4 regions of the Janthinobacterium kochi genome follow, and region 1 is predicted to be linked to each of the others. Evidence: predicted binding sites of a transcription regulator. Region 1 holds the regulator's gene; each other region holds the start of a gene.

Region 1 (3,406 bases):
CCCTGATCGTTCGCGGGCTGCAAAAAACCTATGGCAAGCGGCAGGTCGTGCATGACGTCTCGCTGCAAGTCGAATGTGGCGAAGTGGTGGGTTTGCTGGGGCCGAACGGCGCCGGCAAGACCACCTCGTTCTACATGATCGTCGGCCTGGTGCCGTCGGACGGCGGCAGCATCGATATCAGCGGCGTGGACATTTCCCGCCTGCCGATCCACCGCCGCGCGCAGATGGGCCTGTCGTATCTGCCGCAGGAAGCGTCTGTGTTTCGCAAGCTGACGGTGGAAGATAATATCCGCGCCGTGCTGGAAATCCAGACCGTCGAAGGCCGTCCCCTGAAGAAGGCCGAGATCGAGGAGCGCCTGGATAAACTGCTGGCCGACTTGCAGATTGAAAAGTTGCGCGAGAACCAGGCGCTGTCCCTGTCGGGCGGCGAGCGGCGCCGCGTGGAAATTGCCCGCGCGCTGGCTACCGACCCGCGTTTCGTGCTGCTCGACGAACCGTTTGCCGGTGTCGACCCCATCGCCGTGATCGAGATCCAGCGTATCGTGCGCTTCTTGAAGGAGCGCAATATCGGCGTGCTGATCACCGATCATAATGTGCGCGAGACGCTGGGTATCTGCGACCGTGCCTACATCATCAACCAGGGCTCCGTGCTGGCGTCGGGACGCCCCGATGACATCATCGCCAACGAGTCGGTACGCCGGGTCTATCTGGGCGAACACTTCCGTATGTGAGCCAATGAAACAATCATTGCAGCTGCGCACTTCGCAGCACCTGGCACTGACGCCGCAGTTGCAGCAATCGATACGCCTGTTGCAATTGTCTACCCTGGAATTGCACCAGGAACTAGAGCAACTGCTGACGGACAATCCCTTGCTCGAGCGCCTCGATGACCCGCTCGACCGTTCGCTGCGCCTGCTGTCCGACGGGGCATTGAGTTCCACGGCCGCGCCGGCCGAAGCACCGCCCCAGCCGCCAGGCCAGGATGCGCCTGCAGCACCGGCCGAAGCAGAAACCTTTGACGGCGAGGCGGGCGAGGGCCCGGCCGCCGCGGATGGCGGCGACAGCGACTGGAGCGAGGCGAGCCGGGGCAAGGCGCCCGACGACGAAGATTCCCGTCCGCAACTCGAAGCCCACCACTGCACCCTGCGCGAACACTTGATGGAGCAGATGCGCGTGACGGTGCTCGAATTGCGTGACCGCGCGCTGGTCGAGCTGATCATCGATGCGCTCGACGACAATGGCTACCTGGAAGAGTCGCTCGACGACATCCTGGCGCGCCTGCCGGAAGAACTGGAAATCGACGCCGACGAGATGCGCACGGCCTTGTCTCTGCTGCAAAGTTTCGATCCGCCCGGCGTGGGCGCGCGCAATGCGTCCGAATGCCTGGCGCTGCAAATCAAGCGTTTGCCGCATATTGCCATGGTGACGCGGCGCATGGCCCTTGTTATCGTGGAAAAGCATCTGGCCTGGTTTGCCCAGCGCGATTTCAACAAGCTGAAAAAAGCACTCGATTGCGATGAGGAAGACTTGCGCGAAGCACAGACCGTGATTCGCCAGTGCAATCCGCATCCGGGTGCCGTCTTTGCCTCGGATGTGTCCGATTACGTGGTGCCCGACGTCGTCGTCAAGCGCGCGCGCAATGGCTGGCAAGTGACCCTGAACAATGACGTCATGCCGCGCCTGCGCGTCAACGCCATGTACGCCAACCTGCTCAAGCAGGGCAAGGGTGAGGGTGCCATGGGCGCACAGTTGCAGGAAGCCAAGTGGCTGATCAAGAATATGCGCCAGCGCTTCGACACGATCCTGCGCGTGGCGCAGGCGATAGTAGAAAGACAAAAGAACTTTTTCTCGCATGGGGCCGTTGCCATGCGCCCCCTTGTGCTCCGTGAAATAGCTGATACACTGGGTTTACACGAGAGTACGATCTCGCGGGTAACAACTCAAAAGTACATGCTGACCCCGCACGGCATGTTCGAGTTGAAATATTTCTTTGGTAGCCACGTCGCCACCGAAGCGGGGGGCGAAGCGTCATCGACGGCGATACGGGCATTGATCGTGCAACTGACAGGAGCTGAAGACCCTAAAAATCCTTTATCCGACAGTAAGATTGCGGACATGCTGGGGGAACAAGGCATGGTGATTGCGCGACGTACTGTTGCCAAATACCGGGAAGCGTTGAAAATTCCGCCAGTGAGCCTGCGTAAGTGTTTGTAAGTTTTTTTCGGTTCCTCTGCGGGCCGGAGTCGATGGACCGCACGAACCCGATCATCTTTAGGAGTGTGTATGAATCTCACCATCAGCGGACATCATCTCGAAGTCACACCAGCCATCCGTGAATACGTACAAACGAAGCTGGAGCGTGTGAAACGTCATTTCGATCAAGTTATCGATATTGCCGTGATTCTGACCGTGGATAACCTCAAAGAGAAAGAAAAACGTCAAAAGGCCGAAGTCAACCTGCGTCTGAGTGGCAAGACCGTCTACGTGGAAAGCCTGGCGCACGACCTGTATGCCGCCATCGATACCCTGATCGACAAGCTGGACAGGCAAGTGATGAAGTACAAAACCAAAGTGCAAGGGCACGGTAAAGAGGCGATCAAGCATCTGCCAGACAACTCAGAGGAAGACGCCGTCGTCGCCGTCTAAGGCCACCCGCTTCCAGCAGTTGTGATCAACTAAGGGCGCACATCTTGCGCCCTTTTTTGCGCCCGGACCTGTTGAACGCAATGTTCCCCGTGCAGGCGCTAGAATGTTTGCACTTTCACTTCTTTCCTGCCTGCCATGAGCGACTTCGTCCAGACCTCCATCCGCAATCGCACGGGCCACATCGTGCTCGACCGCCCGAAAGCCTTGAATTCCCTGTCGCTGGATATGGTGCGCGCGCTGAGTGCGGCCCTGCTGGCCTGGCGCGACGATCCGCAGGTGGACGCCGTCATCATTCGCTCCAGCAGCGACAAGGCCCTGTGCGCCGGCGGCGACATCCGTTTCTTTTACGATGCGGGCCTGGCCACGCCGCAAGGCGGCAGCGCCCAGCTGGAAGATTTTTTTACGGAAGAATATGCGCTAAACCATTTGATTCATTTCTATCCGAAACCGTATATCGCCGTGATGGATGGCGTAGTCATGGGCGGCGGCATGGGCGTGGCGCAAGCCGGGCCAGGCAACCGCCTGCGCATCGTCACGGGCCGCACGCGCATGGCCATGCCGGAAGTCAATATTGGTTTGTTTCCCGACGTGGGCGGCAGCTATTTCCTTTCCCGCCTGGCCGGTCAGCTGGGCCTGTACCTGGGCTTGACGGGTTTGACGATCAACGCGGCCGATGCCCTGTACACGGACCTGGCCGATGTGTACTTGCCCGAGGCGCAGATGGGCTCGCTGCTGGATCTGTTCGAATCGACGCCGGGCG
Region 2 (3,406 bases), on a different contig from region 1:
CGGCAGCGCAGAGCAGCAAGCCAAGGCGAGCCGGCAAGGCAGCAAGGACGAGGACGACAAAGGCGAGGGCTAGGGCTGACCTGCGCGCGCCGCTTGACGGCGGCACGGGGCGGCCCTGGCGGCCCCGTGCAAGGGTTGGCACAGCGTGGGGCGCGGCGGTATGGTACATTCTCGCCTTACTGACACCTCCGCGCCCCGCCCCGCCCTTCTCCGCATGCAGCCATCCCTGAAATACCTGAGCGCCTATTCCGAACAAACGCAGGCGCAAGTGCAACAACTGATCGCACAAGACAAGCTGGGCGAAGTCCTGTTAAAACGCTACCCGAACGCGCACGATGTGCGCAACGACAAGGCGCTGTACCAGTACGTGCAAGACTTGAAAAATGAATTTCTGCGCAATGCCGAGCCCATCAACAAGGTGGCGTTCGACAGCAAGATCCATGTGATCCAGCATGCGCTGGGCTTGCATACCTCGATCTCGCGCGTGCAAGGCGGCAAGCTCAAGGCCAAGCATGAAATCCGCGTGGCCACCATGTTCAAGGAAGTGCCGCTGGAATTCCTGCGCATGATCGCCGTACACGAACTGGCGCATGTGAAAGAAAAGCAACATGACAAGGCGTTCTACAAGCTGTGCGCGTATATGGAACCGCAATACCACCAGTACGAATTCGACGTGCGCCTGTACCTGACGCAGCTCGACCTGTCGGGTCAGCGCCTGTGGTCATGACGCGCGCGTAACGCAGGCCTCCCGCAGTTGCACGGGGGCGATGCTCGCGTGCGTCAGCCTGTCAGCATAGCCGCCTGGTAAAACTGGCGGCTTAAACGTATGCGCGTATGCGCCGGCGTGGCCGGCGCCATGTTCAGGCTCAGGCGGCGTTCTTGCGGCGGCGCAGGAAGGCCAGCAGGCCCAGGCCGCCCAGCAGCATGCCGTACGTGGCCGGTTCCGGCACGGCGCTCACGCTGGCGGCGATATTATCGACCTGAAAAGTGTGCAAGGCGCCTTCCTTCCACGATGCCGACAGCAGATTGTTGAAGCCCGTAAACGTGTAATCGCTGAAAGTATGGCTGCCATCGAGACTGAAGGTCTGGGTCACCGTGCTGCCGCCCACCTGATGGCCGACAAACGTCACGTCGTAGGAGCCAGGCAAGCTCACGAAGTCCGCCAGGCTGATCGAGCTCAGCGAGAAGGCGGCGCCGTCGGTACGGCTCAGCGTTGTTGTCGACAGGAACGTGGCGCCAAGGCCGGCCGAACCCGCATAGGCAAAGTTGCTTTGATGCGCAGAACTCAACAGACCCAGGAAACTGCTGTCGAAATCGTAGCCGCCTTCGGAATAGGAATTGAAGACGGAACCGAGGATGCCCGGCTGTTCCAGCCCATCGAAGCCGATGGTGGTGGTTTGCGCGTGGGCGCCGCCAGCGGCGAGAAGGGCAGCGACAGCAGTCGCGCGCAAGAGGGTCATAGGTTTCAAAATAGTATCCTTTCGAGATGATGAAGTAGCGTGGCTGTGGCAACTTGCAATACCGAGGCGTCGTAGCGGCAGGCGCGGCGCTGGGTGTTCGACATGCCTGTCTTTTGAACAATGCCAGTAGACCACACTCATGCATAAAATGCATCTTCATTTTCAAAAAAACATGGATTAAAAGAAATATTGTAGCCATATTTTTATTAATTGATTTGTTGAGCTTAATCAATTTTCCCGTGCGGAAATAAAAAAAGCCATGCACTTTCCAGGGCATGGCTGTATCGCATGGCATCGACGGCGCTAGGGCGCGCACTCCTTCAGGCGCTGCACCAGCGCTGCAGGATCGGCATCGGCGTTCAGGAAAGCCGCGTGCTGCGGGCGGATGAAGCCCTGCTCTCTGCCGTTTTCCACGAAGGCCAGCAAGCCATCATAAAAACGGTCGACATTGAGCAAGCCGATGGGCTTGGCGTGCAAGCCCAGCTGGGCCCAGGTGAGCATCTCGAACAGCTCTTCCAGGGTGCCATAGCCGCCGGGCATGGCGATGAAGGCATCGGACAGGCTGGCCATCATCGCCTTGCGCTCATGCATGTCCTTCACGATGAACTGGCGCGTCAAGCCCGTGTGGCCCACTTCGCGCTCGACCAACTGGGTGGGGATCACGCCCGTCACCTCGCCGCCCAGGCGCAACACTTCATCGGCGATCACCCCCATCAGGCCAACCTTGCCGCCGCCATACACCAGTGAAATATTTTCCGCCACCAGCACGCGCGCCAGTTCACGCGCCGCCACGGCATAGTCCGGCGAGACGCCCGCGTTGGCGCCACAGTACACACATAAAGCCTTGATCACAGTAGTCCTTATTCTTTCAATTCATCGATCGCCGCCTCGACCTCGAGGCGTTCCTTGGCGTCCAGTGCCACGCAGTCGGCCGCCTTTTCATACAGGGCCAGCGCTTCCGCCAGCTTTTTCTTCCCGTCGAGCATGTTCAAGGCGCGCGCATATTCGCTGTGCGCCAGCGCCGAATACGGCGTCAGGGCCAGCGCCGTCTTGAAATGCTGGTAGCCGTCTTCCTTGTTGGCGCCGTAGGTCAGGCTGCCGATCATGGCGCCGACCTTGTCGATAATTTCCGTATGATAAATCCCAAACGCAATATGCGCTTCCGCATGCATGGGCGCCACCGTCATCGTGCGGTCCAGGCTGTTGCGCACGCGCGCGCCCATGCCCTGCGCCAGGGCCTTGACGACGGAGGTGCCCAGTGCATAGCGGCCCAGGCTGTAGGCATGCCAGTAGTAGCCGGCCGGGTTGTCCGGCTGCTCGTTCTGCTGGCGCTCGCAGCGCTCCGCCACTTCTTCGTACATGTCGAGTTTCTGGCTGTCGCTCACTTCCAGGTGCGTGGCATAGATGCAGGTCGCCTTGTGCGCCACCGCATAGCCGGGCACGCCAACGGCCAGGCCCAGCTTCACGGCACGCTCGAAGTCGCCCGCATGGAAGGCCAGCCAGGCCTGCACCAAAGCAGAGTGCGTGGGAAAAGGCTCCACGTCACCCGCATGCAGGCGCGCCCAGGCCGCTTCCAGGGTCTGCGGCGTGTAGACATATGCTGCGTCCGGATAGGGGAATTGTTTCCAAGCCATACATCTCTCCTGTAATGGACGACGTGGCGCCAGCAGCCGCGTCAGTCGTTCTTGAGTTTCGTCACATACTCTTCCGACAGTTTGCGAAACAGCAAATGCGTTTCATTGCGCAAATACGGCCCGATCAGAGACAGCACCTGGTAGCAGCCACGCGCCAGCGCATCGGACATCGACTGCTGCTCGCTGTACTTGCGTGGGTTGCGCACATATTCGTACGACAGCCAGTAGGTGGCAACGACCACCATATTCGTCGCCATCGCAGCCACTTCCATGTCCGACGCTTCGAGCGACTGTTCGCTGCGCAAATCTTCG
Region 3 (3,406 bases), on a different contig from region 1:
CGCGCATTGCTGCACCGCGCAATGACGTCCGGCACATTTAGGCGCAAGATGAGCACGTGCTTGCGCAAAGCAGGCTCCCGATGTCTGGCTTGCCTACCTGGGGAAACATCATGTCCGCACACATTTACAAGCTGATCGAACTGGTTGGCACATCGACCGAGAGCAGCGATCAGGCGATACGCGATGCCATTGCCAAGGCGGCGCTCACGGTCAAGCATATGGACTGGTATGAAGTGACCGAGTCGCGCGGCCATATCGTCGACGGCAAGGTGGCGCATTTCCAGGTCACGCTGAAGGTCGGCTTCCGGCTCGAATAAAGGGATCGAGTAAGACAGGCGGCGCGCTCAACGCCGCCCGACCACCGCCCGGCTCTCCAGCCACTCCCGGCCGCCGGCCTCCAGCGCGGCTTGAATGACCTTTTCCGGCAAGCTGTACACGGTCGCCCAGCTGGCGCGGCCATCCTGCGTATTCGCGGGAAAGCTGTGCGTCTCGATGGGCCAGTGGTATTTACGCTTGAGCGCTTTGACGATGGCGGCCAGGGAGACGCGGCCTTGCAGGGGCTCGGCGCCGGACTGGTCGCGGTTCGACAGCAGCACGGCCAGGACCTGGCCGCGGCCCGTGCGTGCGCCGGGGAAGGTGGGGGTTTTGTTTGCCATGGCCTATTTTACCGGGCAATGTCGGACGAGATGCGATGTGCCGCACCTTTGATATGGCGCAAGCGCCGCACCAGCTTTGCGGCCACGATGGGTATTTCGCCAGGCGTGCCGGTGCCCCTCCGGCAGCCTGGGCCACTCATCACGGGGAACAGGAGCCTATCATGCACAGCCTGAACATCCACGCCATGAATGGCAACCGGTTGCCGATATTTCTGCCGTCGACCCGCTGCTGCCCGAGGACCTGGCCTGCTTCCGCGAACTGCGCGACGTACTGCAGCGCTATGGCGCACTCGACCGCTTCGGTATTTCCCTGATTCAACGCCAGTTCGACATCGCCGACGATGAGGAACTGATGGAATTCACGGATGTGTAACAACGCACGCTGACGGTGAAACCTGTCAAGAAAAGCGACATCGACTGGCAGCACACGACGATTACCAACTGGAAATTGACGGAAGGTGAGGAAGTGGCGCGCATCGGTTGCGGTTGCGCAAGCAATTCGGGTAGCCACCTGGGCTATCACCGCGGTACCTGAGGCTGGCCGACGCCGCCCGCCAAGCGGCGTCGGCCTTTCTTACACTTCGCCTATCTAGCTCAGTCCGCTTTGCGCAAGTAATTGATTCAATTCACTTTTTTTGTGTGGCATGCAAGCTGCTTATTTGTGTCTACGAAATGAATCCAGGCAAGTCATTCTGGATTCTTTGTCCCCCGGATTTTCCGAGACTGACCACGATAAGAGGCTGCGATGAACGTCGAGCACACACGAAGCAAGACGCTGCGCTGGCTGGGCGCACTGGTGGCGGCAAGCCTGCTGGCCAGCGGCCAGGCGCAGGCCGGCGCCTACGGCTTGGCCGTCAACGACTTGAACAATTTTCGCATCACCACCAGTGCCGGTAGCTTGTCGCTGGCAGGCGCCAACCGCAATGCCAGCGACAGCGCCTTCTTCGAAGGCGGCGTGGCCGTCAATCCGCGCGCCGTCAATACCGGGCCGGCCGCCAACGCCGACGTGCTGCAAGTGTGTTCGGGCGGCGGCTGCAGCAGCTTGCCGCAGAACCACTACGCACCCAGTCCCAGTTCCACGCTGGAATTTGCACGCGGCGATGCGCACGCCTTCGGGAACATACTCAATGGCGGCGCCACCGTACGCGCCGTGGCGGAAGCACAGCGCAACACCGTCGGCGCCGCCACGGCCATGGCCGGCGACACGCTCACCGGTTCCGTCAATCTGACCCTGTCGAGCGCCGGCTTCATCACCTTCAGCTTCATGGGACGGCGCGATCTGCGCACCAGTGTGACGACCATGGGCGACAAGTCGAACGTGTCGATCATGGATATCTTCAATATCTCCTGCAACAGCGCCAGCCCCGTCGGCTGCCTGTCGAATGCAAATGCCGATGGCGTGATCTTCCAGTTCGCGCCCGATGGCGACGCCAGCAATGGCAGCGATATCAACGGCAACCATACGGTCGGCAGCCTCGACCCCTTCAGCCTGAACTTGACGGCCGGCACGAACGACCCCGCCACCGGACGCGCCTTCACGAATGGCTTTGCGCTGTTTTCCCTGACCTCGAATTTCGCCCTGCCCGCTGGCAGCTATACCTTGAACTTTTCCAAGTCCACGCGCACCGACATCGTCGTCATCGATCCCCTGGCCGTGCCGGAGCCGGGAAGCCTGTTCCTGCTGGGCCTGGGACTGACCGCCCTGGCCTTCACGCGCCGGCGCCAGCCGACATAGCAACCGGCATGCTCAAGACACGCGGCGCCCGCCAAGGCGCCGCGTGTCTTTTACGCCAGCAGAGGCGTTTTAACCGAGCCGTGCCAGCGCCTGGCGCGCCAGCTGCAATTGCTGCAGATAATAGCGGTGCAACATGGCCGGGTCACTCAGGTCGCGCCCCAGTACCAGGCGCAGCTCGCTGGCAGGGCAGTCGGCGGCCTGGGTCTGCACTTGCGTCCCCAGTTGGCGGGCCAGCTGGCGCGCCGCCGGCTCTTGCGCGGGCCGGTATTCGACGCGCGTGCGCGCTACCTGGAAGCTGGTTTCATTGGCCAGGCGCACCACTTGCACGGGAGCGCCGGCCAGGCTGCGCGCCAGCGAGGCGGCCATGCCCGGCACGCCGTTGCCATTCACAATTTCCAGGCGCGGATGCGGCGCACCAGCCGCCGCCACGGACCGCAGCGGCGCGGCGACGGGCACGCGCCGCAGCTGGGCCATGCCATCGCTCTGCGTGATCTCCACGCGCGCCATGGCGAGCGCATCCTGCACCGGCGCAGGCACGGGCACCAGCTGCGGCGGCGCCGCGCCGCGCAACAAGGCCATGTCGCGCCGCAAGTCGTGGTCCTGCAAGCTGGCCGCCTGGCGCCGCATGAGGGCGGCGCGCTCGTGTTGTCCCAGGCGCTCCAGCACCTGCGCCAGATGCCGCCAGGCCAGCGCATTGAGCGGATCGAGCAGACACGCCTGTTCCAGCGCGGGCAAGGCTTGCGCATCGCGCCCGCTCAGATAATAGGCATGGCCGAGATTGCTGAACAGATAGGCCTGCTGCGGCCGCGCCATGCCCGCTTCCTGCGTCAGCGTCTGCCATTGGGCGATGGCCGCGTCATGTTCGCCCCGCTGCGCATGCAGCACGGCCAGGCCGTTGCGCGCATTCACGTGGCGCGGCGCATGACGCAGGGCTAGCGCATAGGCCGCTTGCGCGGCGGGCAGGTCGCCCCGCTCGAAATGCTGGCGCCCCGCCACATAGGCGGCATCGGCGTCA
Region 4 (3,406 bases), on a different contig from region 1:
CGTAGATCGCATAGTCATGCTCGATCTCGATGAACAGTTCCGTGTCGGCCAGGCGGATGCGGTCGCCCTTGGTGGGGCCGAACATCTCGGCGTACGCGCTGCGGGGAATGCTGGCCATCTCAATCCTTTCCCGGTGGAGTGTCTTGCAGTGCGCCCATCACTTCGCCATTAAAGCCGTAAACCTTGCGTTCGCCCGCCAGCGCCACCAGTTCCACCGTACGCTGCTGGCCCGGCTCGAAGCGCACGGCGGTGCCGGCCGTGATATTGAGGCGCATGCCGTAGGCGCGCCAGCGCTCGAAGGCCAGCGCCGGGTTGACTTCAAAAAAGTGAAAATGCGAGCCGACCTGGATCGGCCGGTCGCCCCGGTTGGCCACCACCACGGTGGCCGTGGCGCGGCCCGCATTCAGGCTGATTTCGCCTTCTTCCAGTTTGTATTCGCCTGGGGTCATGAGGGGCTCCTTCAAAGATCGCGTTACGCTTGCCGGCGGGTCGCCGGCGCGAAAACAGCCATGGCGCGGGTGGCGCCCTGGCCGGTCGAAAAACTACGGTATCGGGTGATGCACGGTCACCAGCTTGCTGCCATCGGGGAAGGTCGCTTCCACCTGGATATCGGGGATCATCTCGGCGATGCCATCCATCACGTCAGCGCGCGAGAGTATTTTGGTACCGTCCGACATCAGCTGCGCCACCGACTTGCCATCGCGTGCGCCTTCCATGATGGCGGCGCTGATCAGGGCCACCGCTTCCGGATAATTCAATTTCAAGCCGCGCGCCAGGCGCCGTTCGGCCAGCAGTGCGGCCGTAAAAATGAGCAGCTTGTCTTTTTCGCGGGGAGTCAGGTCCATGGTTTTCCTTGCGCTTCTTTCCTGTTCAAGTGTTCCAGATGCGGGGCACGACGGCGTCGCGCCCCAGCATGGCGGGGCGCAGCAGCTGCCAGGCGGCCAGCATGATGCGGCGCGCCGCCTCGCTGTCGCCGCACAGCAGGCGCACCACCACCAGCGATTTCATGTGCGTGGCACCGAATGCGGCACCGGCCGGCACGGTGATCTCGCGCACGGCCGCCAGCACGGCGGAGGAAACGGGTGTGCCGACGGCGATCAGGGTGGCGCATACCGTGTGGCCCCCCAATCCCAGTGGACTGGCCATCAGCGCGCCGCCGGCGGCCAGCACGCCCTGTTCCCACCACAGCAGCTTGCCGCTGCGGCGGATCTGCACTTGCTGATCGATGCTGCCCGTGTTAAAAATTTCACCCGAGGCGCTGCGGCCCAGGCAGACGATGTCGCAACCGATGTAGCTGGCGTCCGCCGCCAATTCCACCTCGTGGCGCAGGCGCACGCAAGCCTGGTCGAAGAAAATGCTTTCCTGCGGCAGCCACTCGATAGCGGCGCCGCTGCCGGCGCGCAGCACGATGTGCTGGCCCGAGACATGGCCGTTGGCGCGGTACCACTTGGCCGCGCCCGGCGACGTGAGAAACGCGTGCGCACCCTCGCCCACCGTGGCGTCGACGGCCAGCTGGTCGCCGCCCACTACACCGCCGGGCGGATGGATGATGATGGCGTGGCAGACGGCATCGCCTTCCGGATACAGGGACTTTTGCACGCGCAAGGGGCCGCTGTGCGTGCGCTCGACCAGGCGGCTGACACCATCGTGCAGCGCAAAGCCCAGGCGCAGGTGCGCCTGCCAGGCGCCGTGTGCGCTGGCCTCGGCCTGATTCGGCATGGCTGGATGGGTACTGTCTGGCATGCGGGGCAATCGCGTAAATAAGCGATTACCTAAGCAGGATATGTGCCAGCGTCAGGGAAAGGAAAAGTGAGAATCGTGCACCACGCTGCAGCGAATGCACCGGCATGGTGCGTCGGCCGCACCGCAGCGCTTACACCACGGCCAGGGTGCGTCGTTCGCGCAGCAAGGCCGTGAATGGCTCGGCGGCCAGGGGCCGGCTGAAATAATAGCCCTGCATTTCGTCGCAGCCGTGTTCCGTCAGGAAGGCCACCTGCTCGCGCGTTTCCACACCTTCGGCGATGACGCGCATGTCCAGGTTGTGCGCCAGCGAGATGACGGAACGGGCGATGGCCGCATCGCTGCTACTGGTGGTGACGTCGTCGACAAAGGATTTGTCGATCTTCAGCACGTCGATGGGAAAGCGCTTCAGGTAGCCCAGGCTGGAATAGCCGGTGCCGAAGTCGTCGAGGGAAATGCCCACGCCGATATCCTTCAGGCGCGTGAGCGCCGCCACCGCCTTGTCCGGGTCGCCCATCACCGTGCTTTCCGTGATCTCGATACCCAGGCAGGCGGGCGCGATGCCGTATTTGCGCAAGGTCGCCTCGACGAAAGGCACCGTGCGGTCCTGCGCGAACTGTTTACCCGACAGGTTGACGGCCACCTTGATGCTGCCCAGGCCCGCGTCGTGCCAGGCGCGGATTTGCGCACACACGCTTTCGAGCACCCATTCGCCGATGGCCGTGATCGAGCCGTATTCCTCGGCCAGGGCGATGAACAGTCCGGGCGGCACCTTGCCCAGCACCGGGTTATCCCAGCGCAGCAGGGCTTCCGCACCCAGCAAGGCGCCCGTGCGCAAACACATTTGCGGCTGGTAATGCACTGCGAATTCATCGCGGCAGATGGCGCCGCGCAGCTGCTGCTGCATGGCCAGGCGGGCGCGAATATCGCTGCCCATGCGCTCCGTGAAGAAGGCGTAATGGTCGCGCCCCATTTCCTTGGCGCGCACCAGGGCCGTGTCGGCGTGGCGCAGCACGTCGTCGAGGCTATCACCGTCGGCCGGGCACATGGCGATGCCGATGCTGGTGGTCAGCGCCAGGCGCTCGCCATCGACGCTGAGCTCTTCGCGCAAGCCGGCCAGGATGGTTTGTGCCAGCGCCAGCGTGCGCCCCAGCAGGGCATCGTCCTGCAGCAGGATCTGGAATTCGTCGCCGCCCTGGCGCACCACCGTGTCGCCCTCGCGCACGCAGCCGGAGAGGAAACGCGCCACCACTTGCAGCGCCTTGTCGCCCACGGCCTGGCCGTGCGAATCGTTGATGTTTTTGAAGCGGTCCAGGTCCAGGCACATCAGCACCACTTGCTGGCTGTCGCGCAGGGCATTCGCGCGCGCCTGTTCGAAGCGCTCGCGCAGCAGTACGCGGTTCGGCAAACCGGTCAGCGCGTCGTGGTAGGAGAGGAAGTCGATCAGATGCTGCTCGGCCTTGCGCTCGCTGATATCGAGGAAGACGCCCACGTAGTTGACGACGCCGCCGTCCGGGCCATGCACGGTGGACACGCTGAGCAAACAGGGATAGGTGTCGCCGCTCTTGCGCCGCGTCTGCACCTCGCCTGACCAGCAGCCGCTGCTGCGCAAGCCCTGGCGCATGGCCAGCAGCACCGCTTCGCCCGTGTGCTCGGCGTGCAGGCG

What was found. The regulator sigma-54, encoded in region 1, starts transcription at its own class of promoters, with help from an activator protein. The targets are predictions, from matches to a motif close to TGGCANGNAANCTGCTTT.
Region 2: the regulator sigma-54 is predicted to act here: its motif matches at 1,719-1,736, upstream of ACQ4WL_RS13300 (PEP-CTERM sorting domain-containing protein).
Region 3: the regulator sigma-54 is predicted to act here: its motif matches at 1,297-1,314, upstream of ACQ4WL_RS15930 (EDSAP-1 family PEP-CTERM protein).
Region 4: the regulator sigma-54 is predicted to act here: its motif matches at 1,774-1,791, upstream of ACQ4WL_RS02635 (urease accessory protein UreD).

Annotation. Positions count from the first base shown of each region.
Region 1 is NZ_JBNYXO010000022.1:32,476-35,881, reverse strand. Features, by position in the region: gene lptB (LPS export ABC transporter ATP-binding protein) at 1-731, shown strand, start outside; gene ACQ4WL_RS26625 (RNA polymerase factor sigma-54) at 736-2,214, shown strand; gene hpf (ribosome hibernation-promoting factor, HPF/YfiA family) at 2,284-2,646, shown strand; gene ACQ4WL_RS26615 (enoyl-CoA hydratase/isomerase family protein) at 2,782-3,406, shown strand, end outside.
Region 2 is NZ_JBNYXO010000005.1:132,821-136,226, reverse strand. Features, by position in the region: gene ACQ4WL_RS13310 (KGG domain-containing protein) at 1-73, shown strand, start outside; gene ACQ4WL_RS13305 (YgjP-like metallopeptidase domain-containing protein) at 215-727, shown strand; gene ACQ4WL_RS13300 (PEP-CTERM sorting domain-containing protein) at 867-1,469, opposite strand; gene ACQ4WL_RS13295 (LOG family protein) at 1,764-2,309, opposite strand; gene ACQ4WL_RS13290 (tetratricopeptide repeat protein) at 2,321-3,094, opposite strand; gene ACQ4WL_RS13285 (TetR/AcrR family transcriptional regulator) at 3,136-3,406, opposite strand, start outside.
Region 3 is NZ_JBNYXO010000006.1:266,905-270,310, reverse strand. Features, by position in the region: gene ACQ4WL_RS15950 (dodecin) at 111-317, shown strand; gene ACQ4WL_RS15945 (hypothetical protein) at 345-656, opposite strand; gene ACQ4WL_RS15940 (hypothetical protein) at 733-1,029, shown strand; gene ACQ4WL_RS15935 (hypothetical protein) at 1,045-1,191, shown strand; gene ACQ4WL_RS15930 (EDSAP-1 family PEP-CTERM protein) at 1,402-2,391, shown strand; gene ACQ4WL_RS15925 (LytR C-terminal domain-containing protein) at 2,461-3,406, opposite strand, start outside.
Region 4 is NZ_JBNYXO010000001.1:554,625-558,030, reverse strand. Features, by position in the region: gene ureC (urease subunit alpha) at 1-118, opposite strand, end outside; gene ACQ4WL_RS02645 (urease subunit beta) at 120-449, opposite strand; gene ACQ4WL_RS02640 (urease subunit gamma) at 543-845, opposite strand; gene ACQ4WL_RS02635 (urease accessory protein UreD) at 871-1,743, opposite strand; gene ACQ4WL_RS02630 (EAL domain-containing response regulator) at 1,874-3,406, opposite strand, start outside.